Regions from separate parts of the Lysinibacillus sp. FSL W7-1291 genome, predicted to be linked through region 2. Evidence: predicted binding sites of a transcription regulator. Region 2 holds the regulator's gene; the other holds the start of a gene.
What was found. Region 2 encodes LexA, which represses DNA repair genes until DNA is damaged. Its sites were predicted from a motif close to CGAACATATGTTCG; they were not measured.
Positions count from the first base shown of each region.

Region 1 (9,200 bases), 1.9 Mb from region 2:
CAAAACAAGCACTAACAGAGGCACCGTCTTACAAACAACGTTCAGAACAGATTGAGATGGAGCAAAAGCTTGTCTATGCTCCTTATATAGAATTAAAACAATGGTTTGATGAACGATTAACATAAACGGACGTACAGCGTTTCGTAGGAGGAGCAATAACATGGATTTAAAGCAATATGTTACAACAGTTGAAAACTGGCCGAAAGAGGGCATTAGCTTCAGAGATATTACAACAATTATGGATAATGGACCAGCATATAAATATGCAACAGACCAAATTGTAGAATATGCAAAAGAAGTGGGAGCTGAAATTGTAGTTGGCCCTGAGGCTCGTGGTTTTATCATCGGTTGCCCAGTTGCCTATGCACTTGAAATTGGCTTTGCACCTGTTCGTAAACCAGGTAAATTACCACGTGAGGTTATTAGTGCAGACTATGGTCTTGAATATGGTCAAGATACGTTAACAATGCATCATGATGCGATTAAGCCTGGTCAAAAGGTTTTAATCTGTGATGATTTACTAGCAACGGGTGGGACAGTTGAAGCAACTGTTCGTTTAGTAGAAGAATTAGGTGGTCAGGTAGTAGGCTGTGCCTTCCTAATCGAACTTTTAGAATTAAATGGTCGTGCAAAGCTTGGAGATTTAAATATTAAAACACTTATTCAATATTAAGAGAAAGCGTCTACCATAGTGGGCACTTCAGATTGTAGACAAACTCAAGAAATTACGAGTTTGCCTACAGTCTTTTTCTTTTACAATGAAATAAAGTAAAGACGATACGGGCCGAGCTGCTTTCCTCGCTCCATCCAACTTTTTCCCTATTACTGTGTTGATTAACCGTAAACTTTTAAGCTGATGAAAGCTGAAGACGGAAAATTAAATCAATAAACATGAACAATTAGAAATGGTAACGGTTAATCAATTTATATCATTTGAGCGAAAATTAGAGGCTGCTATTTACCCTTTAGTAGAAACGACTTACTAAGCTTATGGATGCCCAAATATTAATCATGCCACTCTATATTTGGTAAGTAATTAGAAGAAAAAATGACAACAGCCATCGAGGTGAACTTTTCGATGGCTGTTGTTTGCAGTTTGAAGTGCCCAATAAAGTAGGTACTTTTTAATCTTCATCATATGCTTGGATGATCTTCTGCATTGTGCGCAAGGTATCATAGAAATCTGCATATTTTTCGATTCCTATATCTTCGATGATTCTATCTTGAATCGTTTGCCAAATGGGTGCGGCTTCATGCAGCTTTTCTAATCCTTTTTCAGTGAGCGTAATCTTTTTAGTGCGCGCATCGCTTGTGTCTCGCTTTAATTCAACATAGCCATGTTGCTTTAATAGATTAATATTACGGGTCACAGTCGTTTGATCAAGTTGTAAAATTTCACCTAAACGGCTAATTGAGACAGCTTGCTGAAGGTCGATATGGGCCAGCATGGAATATTGTGTAACCTTTAAACCAGTGGGCTGTAGCAGCTTATCATATAATTGTGTGACAACCCTTGTTTTTTTTCTAAGGTTTGCACAAACACAGATTTGTGTATAATCGATTGTTTTAAGTTGATTCTTCATCGTCAGTACTCCTTTGAGGGGATTCTACTAATTGTAAGTATACACCTAAGAGCTAGAAAAGACTGCTTGACAGCTATAGGAACGATTATTATCATTATACATGTATATACATATAAATGGAATGAAGAGATCGCAAAACATGTATATACATGTTTTGTTATGCATCTCACAAGAAAAGAAGGTGTTAGGATGAAGCGAGTTCATTATAGCTGGTTGATTTTGATTGTCACATTTTTCTCGATTATTGTAGCAGGGATTACAATGTCATCGTCTGGTGTTTTCCTGGATCCCCTCGAAAAAGAATTTCAATGGGATCGCTCAACGATTGCTTTAGCATTTGCTGTAAGTTTATTTTTATATGGCATATCTGGACCATTTATGGCGGCGCTGCTTGAAGTCATTGGCTTAAAGAAAATGATGCTTAGTGCCATGTCTACTTTAATAGTAGGAATGACCTTAACCTTTTGGATGAGCCAATCCTGGCAGTTAATCATTATTTGGGGAGGTATCATTGGGCTTGGTGCGAGCCTTTTTTTAACGGTGCTCAGTCCCTATGTAGCGAATCATTGGTTTGTTAAACGCAGAGGGCTGGCAGTTGGGATTTTAACGGCTAGTACAGCCACAGGTCAATTAATTTTACTGCCAGTGCTAGCCATTATTATTGAACATTATTCTTGGCGATGGGCAATGGGATTAATCCTACTCCTGAGTACCATGATGTTCGTCATGATTGCTATGTTTATTAAAAACAAGCCGCAAGATATTGGTCTAACCCCTTACGGTCATGATGAGATTATAGAAGAGCCGCAAGTACAGCCCAAGAAGAATCCAATTAGTATGGCATTTCTTGGTTTAGCAGAGGCAGTTAAAGTCAAAGCATTTTGGCTCTTAGCAGGCAGCTTTTTCATTTGTGGTCTTTCGACAAGTGGATTAATCGGAACTCACTTTGTGTCATATTGTATTAGCTTTGGCGTTCCGCTAGTAACCGCTGCATCTCTTCTTTCTTTTATGGGGGTGTTTAACTTATTAGGCACGACTGTCTCTGGCTGGCTATCGGATCGCTTTGATAATCGTTGGCTATTATTTTGGTATTACTTGTTAAGGGGAGCTTCTCTCTTGCTACTCCCTTATGCACTCGCTCAAGGCTCCTTTGTTTTATTGACGATTTTCAGCATCTTTTATGGACTCGATTGGATTGCCACAGTACCACCAACTATCAGCATTACACGACAAATTTTTGGGATGCAAAAAAGCAGCATTATTTACGGATGGATATTCGCCTCACATCAGGCAGGAGCGGCAGTTGCTGCGTATGGGGGTGGGTTAATTTATAAATTTTTCAATTCCTACACATGGGCTTTTTTCCTTGCTGGCCTATTCTGTGCATTGGCAAGCTTATTCGTTATCATTGTAAAAAAACAAACGCCTCAGCAAGGATAAACAGTCGACTAAAAAAGTTGAACCTCGACAGAAAGAGGTTCAACTTTTTTTATCAATATTAGTTTGACATTTAACAAACAAAAGTTTACAATATAAACAAATATAATAAAAGGTGATGCTATGAATGAAAGAGAACAGGCGGTGCTTGCTTTAATTCGCCAAAACCCGTTTATGTCTCAGCAAGAGATGGCAGATACAATGAATCTGTCCCGTCCCGTGCTTGCTAATTTAGTGTCTAGTTTAACAAAGCAAGGAAAAATTGTAGGTCGTGCTTATATTTTACCCGAGGAAAATGAAATTATTTGCATCGGGGGAGCTAATTTAGACCGAAAATTCCATGTGAAGGGCAATGTTCAATTTGGAACATCTAACCCTGCCAGCTCTTCTTTTAGTGTAGGTGGAGTTGGTCGAAATATTGCTGAAAACTTAGGCAGATTAAACCATCAAGTGACGTTATTAACAACGGCTGGTAAAGATGCTGATTGGCAAGTGATCCAAGAAGCTTCGGAATCCTTTATGAATCTACGTTATGTGGAGCAGCTAGCTGAGGCTTCTACGGGTTCCTATACAGCTATTATGGATGAACAAGGTGAGCTAGCATTAGCTGTAGCCAATATGGAGGTTTATGACCTGCTGTTACCGAGTTTGTTGAAAAAGCATGAAACAATGCTAGTGAATGCTGGTTGCTTTATTTTGGATTTAAATTGCCCGAAAGAAACAGTGGCGTATATCCAGCAAGTAGCCATTGCTCGTGCCATTCCATTAGTCATTGTGCCAGTATCTTCGCCAAAAATGAATCGACTACCTGAAACATTACAAGGTGTAACTTGGTTTATTTGTAACACGGATGAAGCAGAAACAATTGTTGGACATAAAATTGAAAGCGCTACCCATTATGAAAAAGCATTACAACAGCTCTTACAACTAGGTGCTGAACATGTCATTATCACAGCTGGTAGCAAGGGTGTTTATGCAGCATCTACGACGATCACACCTCGTCATTTCGCTGCGAAAGTGATCAACAAAATTGAAGATGTTACAGGAGCAGGAGATGCGTTTGTCAGCGCTGTGATACACAGTTGGTTGACAGGTCAATCTTTTGAGACATGTATTGATGCAGGGTTAACAAATGCTAAAAATACATTGGCATCTCCTTATACAGTAAGACCTGAATTATCAGTAGATTTGTTAAAAAATGAAATGGAGGAATAACAACATGAAAGAATTCATCGTATTATCAGAAGAAGTAAAAGCAGGACAAGCAGAAGGTCTACCAATCGTGGCATTAGAATCTACAATCATTTCACACGGTATGCCATATCCACAAAATGTGAAAACTGCGCGTGAAGTTGAGCAAATTATTCGCGATAATGGTGCAGTACCTGCAACCATTGCCTTAATAGATGGCAAAATCAAAATCGGTTTATCAGATGAAGAGCTAGAGATGTTTGGAAATTCACAAGGCGTTGCAAAAGCTTCACGTCGTGACTTAGGCTACTTACTTGCAACAAAAAAATTAGGTGCGACAACAGTTGCAGCTACAATGATCTGTGCTGAACTTGCAGACATTGAAATCTTTGTAACAGGTGGTATTGGTGGTGTACACCGTGGTGCTGAAACAACAATGGATGTCTCTGCTGACTTAGAAGAATTAGCACAAACTAATGTTGCTGTTATTTGCGCGGGTGCAAAATCTATTCTAGATATTGGTCTTACATTAGAATACCTTGAAACAAAAGGGGTACCAGTAGTTGGTTATGGTACAGATGAATTACCAGCATTCTACACACGTCAAAGTGGTTTCGATGTCAACTTCCAACTTGATACACCAGAGGAGATTGCAGCAATGCTATCTGCGAAATGGCAATTAGGGTTAAAAGGTGGCGCTGTCATTGCCAACCCAATTCCAGAAGCTGAAGCATTAGATCATGCATTTATTACAAACATTATTGAAAAAGCTTTAGCTGAAGCTGAAGAGAATGGTATTCAAGGTAAAAACGTTACACCATTCTTACTTGGTAAAGTAAAAGAATTAACAGAAGGTAAAAGTCTTGATGCGAACATTGCATTAGTGAAAAACAATGCAGTCGTTGGCGCAAAAATTGCTGTTGCCTACAATCAATTACACTAATCATTTGTCGAAACAAGAACCCTTTGTGACATCCTGTCGCAAAGGGTCTTTTTCATTAAAAAGAAGAATATTTTTTCCATTTTTCGAACTGTTCACGAGATTAACTAAACTAAATGACACAGTCTCTTTACAATAGGCTACAAAATTTTATACAATTAAGTTTATATCTAATCTGAAAAATTTGACGAGCAAGGTGGACATGTTATGGCGAAAGAGCAAATTTTGACTCCTGAGGACGTTTTTGAGTTAGTCAAATCCTACATGAATGATGAAAATGTCACATTCGTGAAAAAAGCATATGAATTAGCAAGGGATGCCCATATTGAGCAATTCCGTAGCTCTGGTGAACCTTATATCATTCACCCAGTACAAGTGGCAGGTATTCTAGCTGAATTACAAATGGACCCGGAAACAGTAGCGGCAGGTTTTTTACATGATGTTGTCGAAGATACGGATTTTACGCGGGATGATTTGGTACGGGAATTTGGCGAAGAAGTAGCCGTGCTTGTTGATGGTGTGACAAAGCTAGGGAAAATTAAATATTTATCAAAAGAGGCGCAGCAAGCAGAGAATCATCGAAAAATGTTTGTAGCTATGGCACAGGATATTCGTGTCATCTTAATTAAGCTAGCAGACCGTCTCCATAATATGCGTACGTTAAAGCATTTACCTGCTGAAAAGCAGCGACGTATATCGAAAGAGACGCTAGAAATTTTTGCACCACTTGCACATCGTCTGGGAATCTCGACTGTAAAATGGGAGCTTGAAGATACAGCACTTCGCTATTTAAACCCACAACAATATTATCGTATTGTCAGTTTGATGAAGAAAAAGCGTGATGAGCGTGAGGCTTATTTAGAGAATGTCATGGCTGAGATGAAGTCACAGCTTAATGAGGTTGAAATTGAAGCAGATATCTATGGTCGTCCAAAGCATATTTACAGTATTTATCGAAAAATGGTGCTCCAAAAGAAACAATTTAATGAAATTTATGATTTATTAGCCATACGTGTACTTGTCGATAGTATTAAAGATTGCTATGCGGTTTTAGGGATTGTGCATACACTCTGGAAACCGATGCCAGGGCGCTTTAAAGACTATATTGCCATGCCAAAACAAAACCTGTATCAGTCCTTACACACGACCGTTATTGGACCCTATGGTGATCCATTAGAGGTTCAGATTCGTACGAAGGAAATGCACAAAATTGCAGAGTACGGGATTGCGGCACACTGGGCGTATAAAGAGGGCAAAAATGTTGATCATCAAAAGCAAAATGTCGATCAAAAATTAACATGGTTCCGTGAGATTTTAGAATTTCAAAATGAATCTTCTAATGCAGAAGAATTTATGGAATCCTTAAAATTCGATTTATTTTCTGATATGGTCTACGTATTTACACCTGAAGGCGATGTCATCGAATTGCCGGCGGGTTCTGTGCCCATCGATTTTGCCTATCGTGTCCATTCAGAGGTCGGAAATCGTACGATTGGGGCAAAAGTCAATGGGAAAATGGTGCCGCTTGATACACCACTGAAAACCGGCGATATCATTGAAATTTTAACATCTAAGCAATCCTTTGGTCCGAGCCGCGATTGGCTAAAAATAGCACAATCCTCACAGGCGAAAAATAAGATTAAGCAATTCTTTAAACGACATTTACGTGAAGAGAATATCATCAAAGGGAAAGAAATGATTGAAAAGGAAATTCGTGCTCAGGATTTCGATTTAAAGGAAACGATGTCATCAGAAAACCTCAAACGTGTATGTGATAAATTCAACTATACGAATGAGGAGGACTTGTATGCAGCAGTAGGGGTGAATGGCATTACTGCACAGCAAGTGGTTAATCGTTTAGCGGAAAAACGTCGTAAAGAGCGTGAGCAGGAAGAAGCTTTAGAGAAAATCGAACAAAAAATGAAAAATCCAATTCCGCAAAAACGAACGGAATCGGGTGTCATCGTCAAGGGCATTGATAATATGCTTATTCGACTTTCTCGTTGTTGTACGCCTGTACCTGGTGATGAGATTGTAGGCTTTATTACAAAAGGTAGAGGTGTTTCTGTACACCGTGCAGACTGTCCAAATATTCAAATTGAGGATGAGCAAGAACGTTTAATTGAAGTGGAATGGGAGCATGGAATCATCCCTGAGAAAAAAGAATATCCAGTGGATATCGAAGTGTCAGCCTTTGATCGACCTGGTATTTTAAATGAAATTATGCAAATTGTTAGTGAAACAAAAACAAATATTTTAGCAGTCAGTGGTCGTGCTGATCGTGATAAAATGGCAACAATTCATTTAACGATTTCCATTTCAAACATTTCACATTTGCATAAGGTTGTTGAGCGGATTAAACAAACACCTGATATTTATTCGGTGCAGCGTGTCATCAATTAATGATTGGCAACAACATAGAATTGGGGTTTTAATGCATGAAAGTAGTATTACAGCGCAGTAAAGCTGCTTCTGTAACGGTTGACGGAACTGTCACAGGAGCGATTGATAATGGCTATGTTCTTCTAGTAGGTATTACACATGAGGATACACATGAGGATGTCGCTTATTTAGCGAAAAAAGTAGCTAATTTACGCCTTTGGGAAGATGCGGAAGGAAAAATGAATCATTCGATCCTAGAGCATGGAGGCGCAATTTTATCCGTCTCACAATTTACATTGTATGGGGATGCAAAAAAGGGAAATCGTCCTAGTTTCATCAGTGCAGCTAGACCAGAAGTAGCCGAACCGCTGTGGGAAGCTTTTAATCAAGCATTGCGTGAGCTCGGCTTACATGTGGAAACAGGTATTTTTGGTGCAATGATGGATGTTGCACTAATCAACGATGGTCCAGTAACAATACTTCTAGAATCAAAATAATGGAACATTTCCTATAAATCCTTCATATACTAATGAGTATGGTTAGTTTTATAGGAAGGAGTGTCTTAAACTTGACGCAGATAGGGAGTAGATCTAATCCATATTTATACGAAACACTTAACATGATGATTGGCCAGGCAGTAGTGGTGCAAACAGAAAAAACGATGCAAAAAGGTATTTTATTATCCATACTACCTGACCATATGATCCTTGAGATGAATCGTACCCCTTTCTTCATTCGAATGGAGGAAATTGTATGGGTTACATTGGAAACTACAAAAAATTGATGAAGTACGAACCTTCGAATCATAAAAGATGATAGAAGGTTCTTTTTTATATTTTAAGGTATAATGAGCAAATTTAATTATTAGAATATGGAGTTTATATTGGTTTGAGGGCAGAAGCAGGGATCGTTCATGGAGAAAGACACTTTTGGTATGTCTCTTGTGAAATCGGTCATAAAGCGACTAGAATTATACTCAACTAAGAAACAAGTAGGAATGGCTGCTAATATACTATTTAATACTGTCATGAATAGGTTTAAAGGAGGTTATATATTATGAACATAATGAAGAAAATAGCCAAGATAGTGGGAATAATTCTAGCTATTTTCGCTTTGTTTATAGGGGGTGGATACGCTATTCTTGAGATTAATCCATTTGGGAATAAACTAGGCAAGCCAGTTGCGGATATTGAGCACAAGGTTGAAATTTGGGGAGAAGAAGTTGCAGGAAATCATTCTGGAAGTAAGCTAGACGATATGAATATTAAGGGTAATCCTAACAGACTCTTAGCGACATTCAAATTTTCTACTAGTATTGTGGGAGAAGAATATAAAGACAATGAAGCTGCAATTGATACCTTTACATATGTCCATGAAATTGTAGGAGGCTATGAAAAATCTACCTATGAAGATGAACCATATCTGATTCCTTATACGAGGTCAAACAGTGACAGTGCCATCATTATTATTCCAGGAGGTGGCTATGGCTTTAAGGAAATGGATGGTGGAACTGCTGAAGGAAAAGAAGTAGCTGAATCATTAAATAAGGCAGGTATCAATGCATTCGTTCTACACTATCGTTCTAACCCATATGAATGGCCTATTCCCCAATTGGATGTTCAGCGGGCTGTCCGTTATCTACGTTATCATGCAAATGATTATGGTAT
Region 1 is NZ_CP151994.1:3,113,550-3,122,749, reverse strand. It holds gene recJ (single-stranded-DNA-specific exonuclease RecJ) at 1-125, shown strand, start outside; gene NST76_RS15135 (adenine phosphoribosyltransferase) at 161-673, shown strand; gene NST76_RS15130 (MarR family winged helix-turn-helix transcriptional regulator) at 1,125-1,583, opposite strand; gene NST76_RS15125 (MFS transporter) at 1,773-3,023, shown strand; gene NST76_RS15120 (carbohydrate kinase) at 3,144-4,235, shown strand; gene NST76_RS15115 (pseudouridine-5'-phosphate glycosidase) at 4,240-5,154, shown strand; gene NST76_RS15110 (bifunctional (p)ppGpp synthetase/guanosine-3',5'-bis(diphosphate) 3'-pyrophosphohydrolase) at 5,359-7,554, shown strand; gene dtd (D-aminoacyl-tRNA deacylase) at 7,590-8,030, shown strand; gene NST76_RS15100 (DUF2642 domain-containing protein) at 8,102-8,317, shown strand; gene NST76_RS15095 (alpha/beta hydrolase) at 8,590-9,200, shown strand, end outside.
Region 1: the regulator LexA is predicted to act here: its motif matches at 3,098-3,111, upstream of NST76_RS15120 (carbohydrate kinase).

Region 2 (9,200 bases):
GCCAGTTTTATCTTATGTGTTTTTTGGGGGGAAATGTCGGAGCTGTGGTAATAAAATAGCTTGGATTTATCCAGTAATGGAATTATTAACAGGATTATTGTTTGCCTTTGCATATTGGCAGCTTGGTTGGAGCATAGAGTTTATAGTAGCCCTATTTTTTATTTCATTATTAGTCATCATTGTTGTTTCTGATATAGCCTATATGCTGATTCCGAATAAGGTGCTTTTATTCTTTTTACCCTTCCTTATTATTGGACGAGTATTGTCGCCATTAACACCCTGGTGGGACTGTGCTGTAGGTGCAGTCGTTGGTTTCGGCATATTATATAGTATTGCTGTGATATCAAACGGGGGCATGGGTGGAGGCGATATTAAATTATTCTTTTTAATTGGACTTGTTCTTGGTACAATGCATACACTGTTAACATTATTTATAGCTGCAGTTATCGGCATGATTGTCGGGCTTGTCGTGTTAACGAAGAACAAGCAGGGGAGAAAAACACCTATTCCTTTTGGACCTTCTATTGCATTAGCCGCTATCATTGTCTATTTTTATGGGGATTCATTAATCGATTGGTATTTAGGTTTTTGGTAATTGTTCAATCTTCAAGCATATGGAGGGAAGCAAGTGAAACCGATTATTGGCATTACAGCCTTTGTGGAAGATGATTTATCCTCTCGATTAAATGCTGCTTACAGTAAAAGTATCATTGATGCAGGTGGGATTCCGCTTATTATTCCACTTGGCGTAGAGGAGGATGCCACACAAATTCTATCCCTTACAGATGGTTTATTGTTATCTGGAGGCTATGACGTGCATCCATTTCTGTATGGGGCAGAGCCTGCACCAAAACTAGGGAAAATTCATCCAGCAAGAGATACGGTAGAGTTAGCATTAATTGAAGCGGCATTCACACGAAAGATGCCTATTTTGGGTATTTGCCGAGGCATTCAAATACTAAATGTAGCACTAGGTGGTACTTTATTTCAGGATATTGATAGTGACCATTTTAGTACTAAGCTGCTCAAGCATGTACAGCAATCTGCTCGAGCTGTAGCTACTCATTATGTACAAATTATGGAGGAGAATTTATTAGCGACCATTTTACAACAAGAGAAAATAGCGGTAAATTCATTTCATCATCAGGCAGTTAATGTATTAGCAGAGAAATTAAAAGTAGCAGCAAAATCGAGTGATGGCATTATCGAAGCAGTTGTTCATGAAGAGTTGCCATTTTGCTTGGCTGTTCAGTGGCATCCCGAGGAACTAGCTATAGCAGGAGATGAGCCTGCACAAAAATTATTTTCAGCCTTTGTTGAAGCTAGCTTAAAATTCAAAAAGGAAGCGTAGCAGGGGGACTGTACAAAGAATCCAACCATATATGGATTCTTTTTTTGCGTAAAAAAGAGGATACATGCTCTTAGAAGGAACACATAATCCTCAAAACCTACTTTAAATGATTAATGTACACGACGATATAGTCCTACAACTTGTCCTAAAATAGAAACTTGATCGACGATAATAGGCTCCATAGATGAGTTTTCAGGCTGTAAACGGAAATGATTTTTTTCCTTGAAGAAACGTTTGACCGTTGCTTCATCCTCTGCTGTCATGGCTACAACAATATCTCCGTTATTAGCTGTTGCCTTTTGCTTCACAATAACTAAATCGCCGTCTAAAATTCCTGCTTCAATCATAGATTCCCCCATAATCTCTAGCATGAATAACTGATCCTCGCTTGTGCCATACGTATCTGGTAATGGGAAATATTCTTCAATGTTTTCAATAGCAGTAATTGGGGAACCAGCAGTTACCTTCCCCACAAGTGGTACATGAATGACTTGCTGCTTTTGAATAGACTCTTCAGGCTCTAAAATTTCAATTGCACGTGGCTTTGTTGGATCTCGACGAATAAAGCCCTTTTGTTCTAATCGAGCTAAATGACCATGAACAGTTGAACTTGAAGCAAGTCCGACTGCTTCCCCGATTTCACGTACTGATGGTGGATATCCCTTAGCTCGTACCTCTTCTTTAATAAAAGCCAAAATGTCCTCTTGTCTTTTCGAAACTTTTTTCATGAGTGCTCACCTCTTTTTTCTAATATCATTCTTCTTATTTGATAGTATAACAGAATGCGAACATGTATGCAAACATAGGTTCGAAAAGTGTTTGACAAAAACGTTTGTTCGCTTTATTATGAGAACATACATTCCGAACAAACATTCTAGAAAAGGGGTTGTAACTATGACATGGTTAAAGAAAAATACACATATCTCCATTTTATTAGGAGCTTGTCTATTATTTGCAGGATACCTTTACATCACTGATCCAGGAGATGTTAATTACGCAGAAATTCAAATTGAACATGGGGATAGCTTGTGGTCGTTAGCAGAGCAATACCGTGGTAAGATGAGTACAGATGATTGGATTAAGCTGGTCAAAACAGAAAATGAATTAGCAGATATTAAAATTGTGGCAGGAAAGTCTCTAGTTATTCCTGTATTGGGTGATCAAGCCAATCCCATCCATACTATCGAAATTGCGAGAACTGAACAATGATGAATAAACAAATGTCGGCTGTTGTCTATTGCCGTGTAAGTACTGAAAAAGAAACACAAAGCTCCTCATTAGAGCGCCAACAGGAAGAGTTGCTGCGCTACGCTAGAGAGCAAGGCTATGAGGTAAAGGGTGTATTTAAGGATAAGCATAGCGGCTATGATGTGGAACGCGATGGCTTGCTTGAAATGCTTGATTTCATTAAAGAAAAGGGAATTAATGCCCTTTTTGTACAAGATGAAACACGATTAGGACGTGGGAACGCAAGGATGGCTGTGTTGCATTTATTGCAAAAATCAGCAACAGATGTTTTTTCCATGCGCGATGCAGGACCCGTTCAACTAAATGAAATGGACACGATGCTGCTTGAGATTTTAGCAATCGTGGAGGAGTATCAACGAAGAATCCATAATGCTAAAATACGTCGAGGCATGCGACGCGCTGTAGAAAATGGCTATCGTCCTGAAAATAATTTATCGAACCGAGGGAATCCCTATGGGCAGGAGCGAAAGGATCTACCTGTAGATGAAATTGTCAAGCTACGCAAACGTGGATTTACCTTTGAGGAAATTTCGATCACGCTTCGAGGGTTGGGCTTTGAAGTAAGTAAAGCGACTGTTCATCGTCGCTTCCAAGAACATCAAGAAAGATTAGCAGGCAAATAATATCGCCTGCTAATCTTTTTTATTCACAGTAAAAAATGCTATTGATAGGAAGCCAAACTGTCGATGATGATGTTAGTAGGTAGTTGAAAAGGATACTCTTTATTTATTCGATCATAAAACATTATGCCATTTAAATGATCGATTTCATGTTGGACAACGATCGCCCCATAGCCCTGAAACGGCAGGATGAATTCTTGACCATCAATGTCATATGCTCTGACCTTAATACGCTCGTATCTTGGCACAAAACCATGGACAGGTCGATTAACCGACAGGCAGCCTTCTCCATCAGGTAAATAAATCATATTGAGGGAATGACTTATGATTTTGGGATTGATAAACACCATTTCATTATGATCAAATAGTACAGCAAACATTCGTTTGTCTACACCTATTTGATTTGCAGACAACCCAGTTCCAGGGCGAAGCTTATATTTTTTTGCTAGCGTTGGATCTTGGCTGTTTTTGAGATATTGCAGCATAGCTAATAAAGTATTTCGATCCTCTTGGTTTAAGGGTGTCGTCACTTCTTCGGTTTGTTTTCGTAATAATACCGAGTCTTCTTTCACAAAATCTTTCATGGTAATGATCGAATCAGGAAGAAATTTAGTCATACATAAACACCTCATCAATACGGCTATTGAGGACTTTAGCCATCTTCAAAGCTAATGGCTCGTACTTATCATTTTCAATACAATTAATTGTCTGTCTAACAACACCGCATTCTTTCGTAAGTATAGCTTTGGTTATCCCTAATTTGTTTCTCAACATTTTGATCATACTCCTCAGGTTTATCCCTCCGTTTTGTCTGAAGTGTTAGCCATTTATTTTATACTCTTTTTACTGAATGACCAAATGTTGTTACTATGTAACACGGTCATTTTATAGAGTTCTATGCCATTCTTCTTGCAAGATTGCGTAATAGTATTCATCCCACCAATTGTCACCATGCGGTATACATTTTTTAAAAAATCCTTCACGCCGCATACCGATCTTTTCCATCACTCGGTAAGAAGCTATATTTTCGGGTTGGCATGTTGCTATTATTCTATGAAGCTTCAATTTGGAAAATCCATAATCTAATAGGGCTTGAGCAGCTTCTGATGCATAGCCATGTTGCTGATAAGCAGGATTCAATACCCATCCAATTTCATAGGTATGTTCGCCAAAGCATCGATGAAAAACTAAATGACCAATAACTTCTGGTTGATCGCGTAAAGTAATGGCAAAATGCTTAGCTTGATCCGCGCTATTTTCTGTTATAAATTTTTGGACTTGTTCTTCAGTTAAAACTCCTTCAGGCATATAATGCATCACCGTTTCATCAGACATATAGCTATAAACAGCCTGCCAATCTTGGGCTTCAAATTTTCGGATAAGTAATCGCTGTGTTGTGATGTTCATTTAATTTCCTCCAATAAATATAAATTTTTTCCTTTTATTATTAGTTATACACGACTAACATCTGGAAGTCATGTAAATTATGGCTAAGAAGTGTTATTAAGGGTTGGTATAACTGCATTTTAAGGGAAAGCATGCTATACTTTGCATACTGAAGTCATTAAGCTAGGTATTGAAAGGTGTGTAACAATGTTATCAAAGGAAAAAATTAACCGAATTAATGAACTTTCTGCTAAGGCCAAAAGTGGTCAATTAACAGAAGCAGAGGCTAAGGAGCGAACAGCACTTCGCAAGGAGTACTTAGATACGTTTAGAGCGACTATGCGAGATACGATTGAAAATGTAAAAGTGGTAGATGCAGAAGGTAATGATGTGACACCAGAGAAAGTAAGACAAGCTAAAAAAAATAAATTTCTAAATTAATGTGACACAATTCAATAAAGTATGTATGAAAACGCAATTAGTATAACAAAAGCATTGTTTTCTAAAGCAATGTTGACTAAACTGTAAAAGAACAATATAGGACGAGAAAGGATGTCACAATATAATGACTCAACACGCGGATCTTTTAGCAATTAATGCTATTCGAACTTTGTCAATCGACGCTATCGAAAAAGCAAATTCTGGTCACCCAGGTTTACCAATGGGGGCGGCGCCAATGGCTTATACGCTATGGACAAAACAATTACGCCATAATCCAGCAAATCCAAAATGGTATAACCGTGATCGTTTTGTACTATCAGCTGGTCATGGTTCTATGCTTCTGTACAGCTTACTTCATCTTGGAGGCTATGGTTTACCAATGGAAGAAATTCAAAACTTCCGCCAATGGGATTCATTAACACCAGGACATCCTGAATACGGTCATACAGTAGGTGTAGAGGCAACAACTGGTCCACTTGGTCAAGGGATTGCTATGACAGTTGGTATGGCAATGGCTGAGCGTCATTTAGCGGCTACTTACAATAAACCTGGTCATGATATCGTTGACCACTACACATTTGCCCTTTGTGGTGATGGTGACTTAATGGAAGGTGTAGCAGCTGAAGCTATTTCATTGGCTGGTCACTTAAAACTTGAAAAATTAATCGTACTTTACGATTCTAATGATATTTCTTTAGACGGTGACTTAGAAAAGTCATTCTCAGAAAACGTACAAAAACGCTTTGAATCTTATGGCTGGAATTACTTAAAAGTGGCTGATGGTACAGATGTAGATGCCATTAATGCCACAATTGAAGAAGCGAAAAAATCAACTGGCAAACCAACATTAATTGAAGTAAAAACAGTGATTGGTTTTGGTTCTCCAAATAAATCTGGTAAAGCAGATTCACATGGTGCGCCACTTGGTACAGATGAAGTTGTCTTAACGAAAGCTGCGTATGAATGGGCACACGAGCCATTCCAAATTCCTGCTGAAGTGTATGATACATTTAATGCTGCTGCTGAAATACAAGGTGCACAATCTGAGGAAGCTTGGAATGCTAAATTTGCTGCATATAAAGAAGAGTTCCCAGAGTTAGCGGCTCAATTTGAAAAAGCGATGAATGGTGAATTACCAGAGGACTTTGCGTCAGAGCTACCAGTATATGAGGCAGGTAAATCTGTAGCAACACGTTCTTCTTCTGGTGACGCGATTAATGCCATTGCGAAGAAAACTCCTTCATTCTTTGGTGGTTCCGCTGACCTTGCTGGCTCCAATAAAACAACGATGAAGGGTGCAGGCGATTTCTCTGCAGACGATTATGCTGGTCGCAACATCTGGTTTGGTGTTCGTGAATTTGCAATGGGTGCTGCGATGAACGGTATGGCTCTTCATGGTGGTTTAAATGTATTTGGCGGTACGTTCTTCGTATTCTCTGATTATGTTCGTCCAGCAGTTCGTCTTTCTGCATTAATGGGGCTTCCTGTAACATATGTATTTACACATGACTCTATTGCAGTAGGGGAAGATGGTCCAACACATGAACCAATCGAACACCTTGCATCACTACGTGCGATGCCAAATCTATCTGTTATTCGTCCTGCGGATGCAAATGAATCAGCGGTAGCTTGGGAGCTTGCCGTAGCATCAGAAAAAACGCCAACTGTTTTAGTATTATCTCGTCAAAACTTACCTGTCCTTGACGCTTCTATTGAAACAGTTCGTGATGGTGTTACGAAGGGTGCTTACACAGTATCTCCTGCTACAAAAGAAGTAGCAGATGCTATTTTAATCGCAACAGGCTCTGAGGTTTCACTTGCTGTTGAAGCACAGAAAGCATTAAAAGCAGAAGGTGTGGATGTGGCAGTTGTTTCCATGCCGTCTATGGATCGCTTTGAAAAACAAGACGCAGCTTATAAAGAATCTGTCCTACCAAAAGCTGTGACAAAACGTCTTGCGATTGAAATGGGTGCATCATTTGGCTGGCATAAATATACTGGCTTTGAAGGTGACGTTCTTGCAATCGACAAGTTCGGTGCATCAGCTCCAGGTGAATTAGTAATGGAAAAATACGGATTCACTGTAGAAAATGTCGTAGCGAAAGTAAAAGCACTATAATTTATATTAAAATACCGCAACACTCAGCGAACTTAAACATCGACTGAGTGTTGCGGTACTTTTTTATTATGATAAAAATGAGATTATTGCAGAGGTGCTGCATCATTTTGCCAAGTATCCAAAGGAACAATTTATCATGATCGGGGCTCGTGAAAATGATTTTGATGCTATCGGCGTGACATATGGTTATGGATCACGACAAGAATTAGAAAAGGTATATTGTGGATCTAATCAAGTATCTCTAAATACATGAAAAAACTGCATGCTGACATGCAGTTTTTTATGTAGGTGTTTATTTAGCAAGGCCATTTTGAAAAGCATAGACAACAGCCTGTGTACGATCTTGCACTTCGAGCTTTGCTAAAATATTGCTAACATGTGTTTTTACGGTCTTTAAGGCAATGTATAGTTCGTCAGCGATTTCCTGATTGGCTTTACCCTTTGCCATGAGCAATAATACTTCCATTTCACGGTCAGTGAGCTGTTCGTAAAGGGGCGTATTATTACCATGGCGCATACGGTGCATCATTTTGGATGTGACTTCTGGCTCTAATACTGTTTCGCCACCTATGGTTTTACGAATAGCATCGGCAATTTGTTTAGCATTAGAAGTTTTTAAAATATAGCTTACCGCACCAGCCTCTAAAGCAGGGTAGACTTTATCGTCATCTAAAAAACTAGTCACCATCATGATTTTTGCCTCTGGCCATGCCGTTAAAATTTCCGCTGTTGCCTCTGCTCCTGTCATGATGGGCATGACATTATCCATTAAAATAATATCAGGTCTTAGGGCAAGGGCACGCTCCACAGCCTCTTTGCCGTTTTCAGCCTCACCTACAACTGTAATATCTGGTTGTGCTGAAAGATAGGCTGAAACGCCAATCCGTACCATTTCATGATCATCCACTATGAGCACTTGTATCATCGACATGAACCTCCTCCTTCTGTAGCGGAATTTTAACCTCCACAATCGTTCCTTCTTCAGGCACGGACACAATTTTGTATGTGCAGCCAATTTCAACAGCTCGTTCAGCTATATTTTGTAAGCCGTACGAAGTTGATTTATCGGCCTCCACATCAAAGCCTAACCCATTATCCTGAATTCGTAAAATGGCTAAGTCATCTCGTGCAACAAGCAGTAACTCCACTTCACTTGCTTTGGCATGACGGAGCGTGTTAGAGAGGGCTTCCTGTGCAATACGGAATAAATGGTCTTCTTCTGCTTTTGTTAAGGCCATTTCCTCTAGCTCATATTCAATATGGAAATAAACTTTTTGTTGAAGTTCAATAATCAATTCCTCTAAGCCTTGTGCTAGCGTTTTATTGTGTAGAGCTACAGGTCGTAAGTGGAGCAGCAATGCGCGCATTTCTAGCTGTGCCTGCTGAACAATCTTTTCCACCTGTTTTAAGCTAGTAGCATTTTCGTCATTTTCAGTTAATGCTGAGAGTAACATAGAAGCCGCAAATAATTGCTGTGATACGGAATCATGCAATTCCCTAGCAAGTCGTTGGCGTTCAGCAATAATACGCTCCTGAATAATTTTATCATTTGCTTCTGCCCGTTCATTGGAGAGTCGCTGTAAGCTTTTTCGCTGTGTATCGATTAATTCACTTGTTTGAACTATTGCCTTTTTTAATGATTTCGGAAGTGCTTGTTTTTTAGGGAAAATAAAATCAGGCTCGATTAATTGCTTCACAATGCGTGTTGCTTGAGCTTCTCGTGCCCGAGCAGTCATGCTGATCCAGCTAGCAAACAGGAAGCTAAGTACAAACAGGCTAACTACGATGATGCCTCCTAGCGGAATATTATCGTAAGTCTGCTGCCACAATGGCTCCCATGTTTTTTCATCCGGATTGCCCCATACCGCCACAAGCAGACCGAAAACAGCACTCATTAAAATGAAAAATAGCGTAAACAATCTTGAGATAAAGGCAATCATTTTCGTAGCACCTCCAAATGTCCCAGCCAGGTTGCGACATGAATAATTAAAACGCGTTTAGCATCCTCAGGGTTGCCGTCAGCGAAAGTAATACT
Region 2 is NZ_CP151994.1:1,222,493-1,231,692, forward strand. It holds gene NST76_RS05690 (A24 family peptidase) at 1-595, shown strand, start outside; gene NST76_RS05695 (gamma-glutamyl-gamma-aminobutyrate hydrolase family protein) at 629-1,351, shown strand; gene lexA (transcriptional repressor LexA) at 1,462-2,079, opposite strand; gene NST76_RS05705 (LysM peptidoglycan-binding domain-containing protein) at 2,246-2,560, shown strand; gene NST76_RS05710 (recombinase family protein) at 2,557-3,222, shown strand; gene def (peptide deformylase) at 3,261-3,836, opposite strand; gene NST76_RS05720 (GNAT family protein) at 4,105-4,626, opposite strand; gene NST76_RS05725 (DUF896 domain-containing protein) at 4,813-5,046, shown strand; gene tkt (transketolase) at 5,171-7,165, shown strand; gene NST76_RS05735 (hypothetical protein) at 7,260-7,418, shown strand; gene NST76_RS05740 (response regulator transcription factor) at 7,458-8,090, opposite strand; gene NST76_RS05745 (sensor histidine kinase) at 8,065-9,105, opposite strand; gene liaF (cell wall-active antibiotics response protein LiaF) at 9,102-9,200, opposite strand, start outside.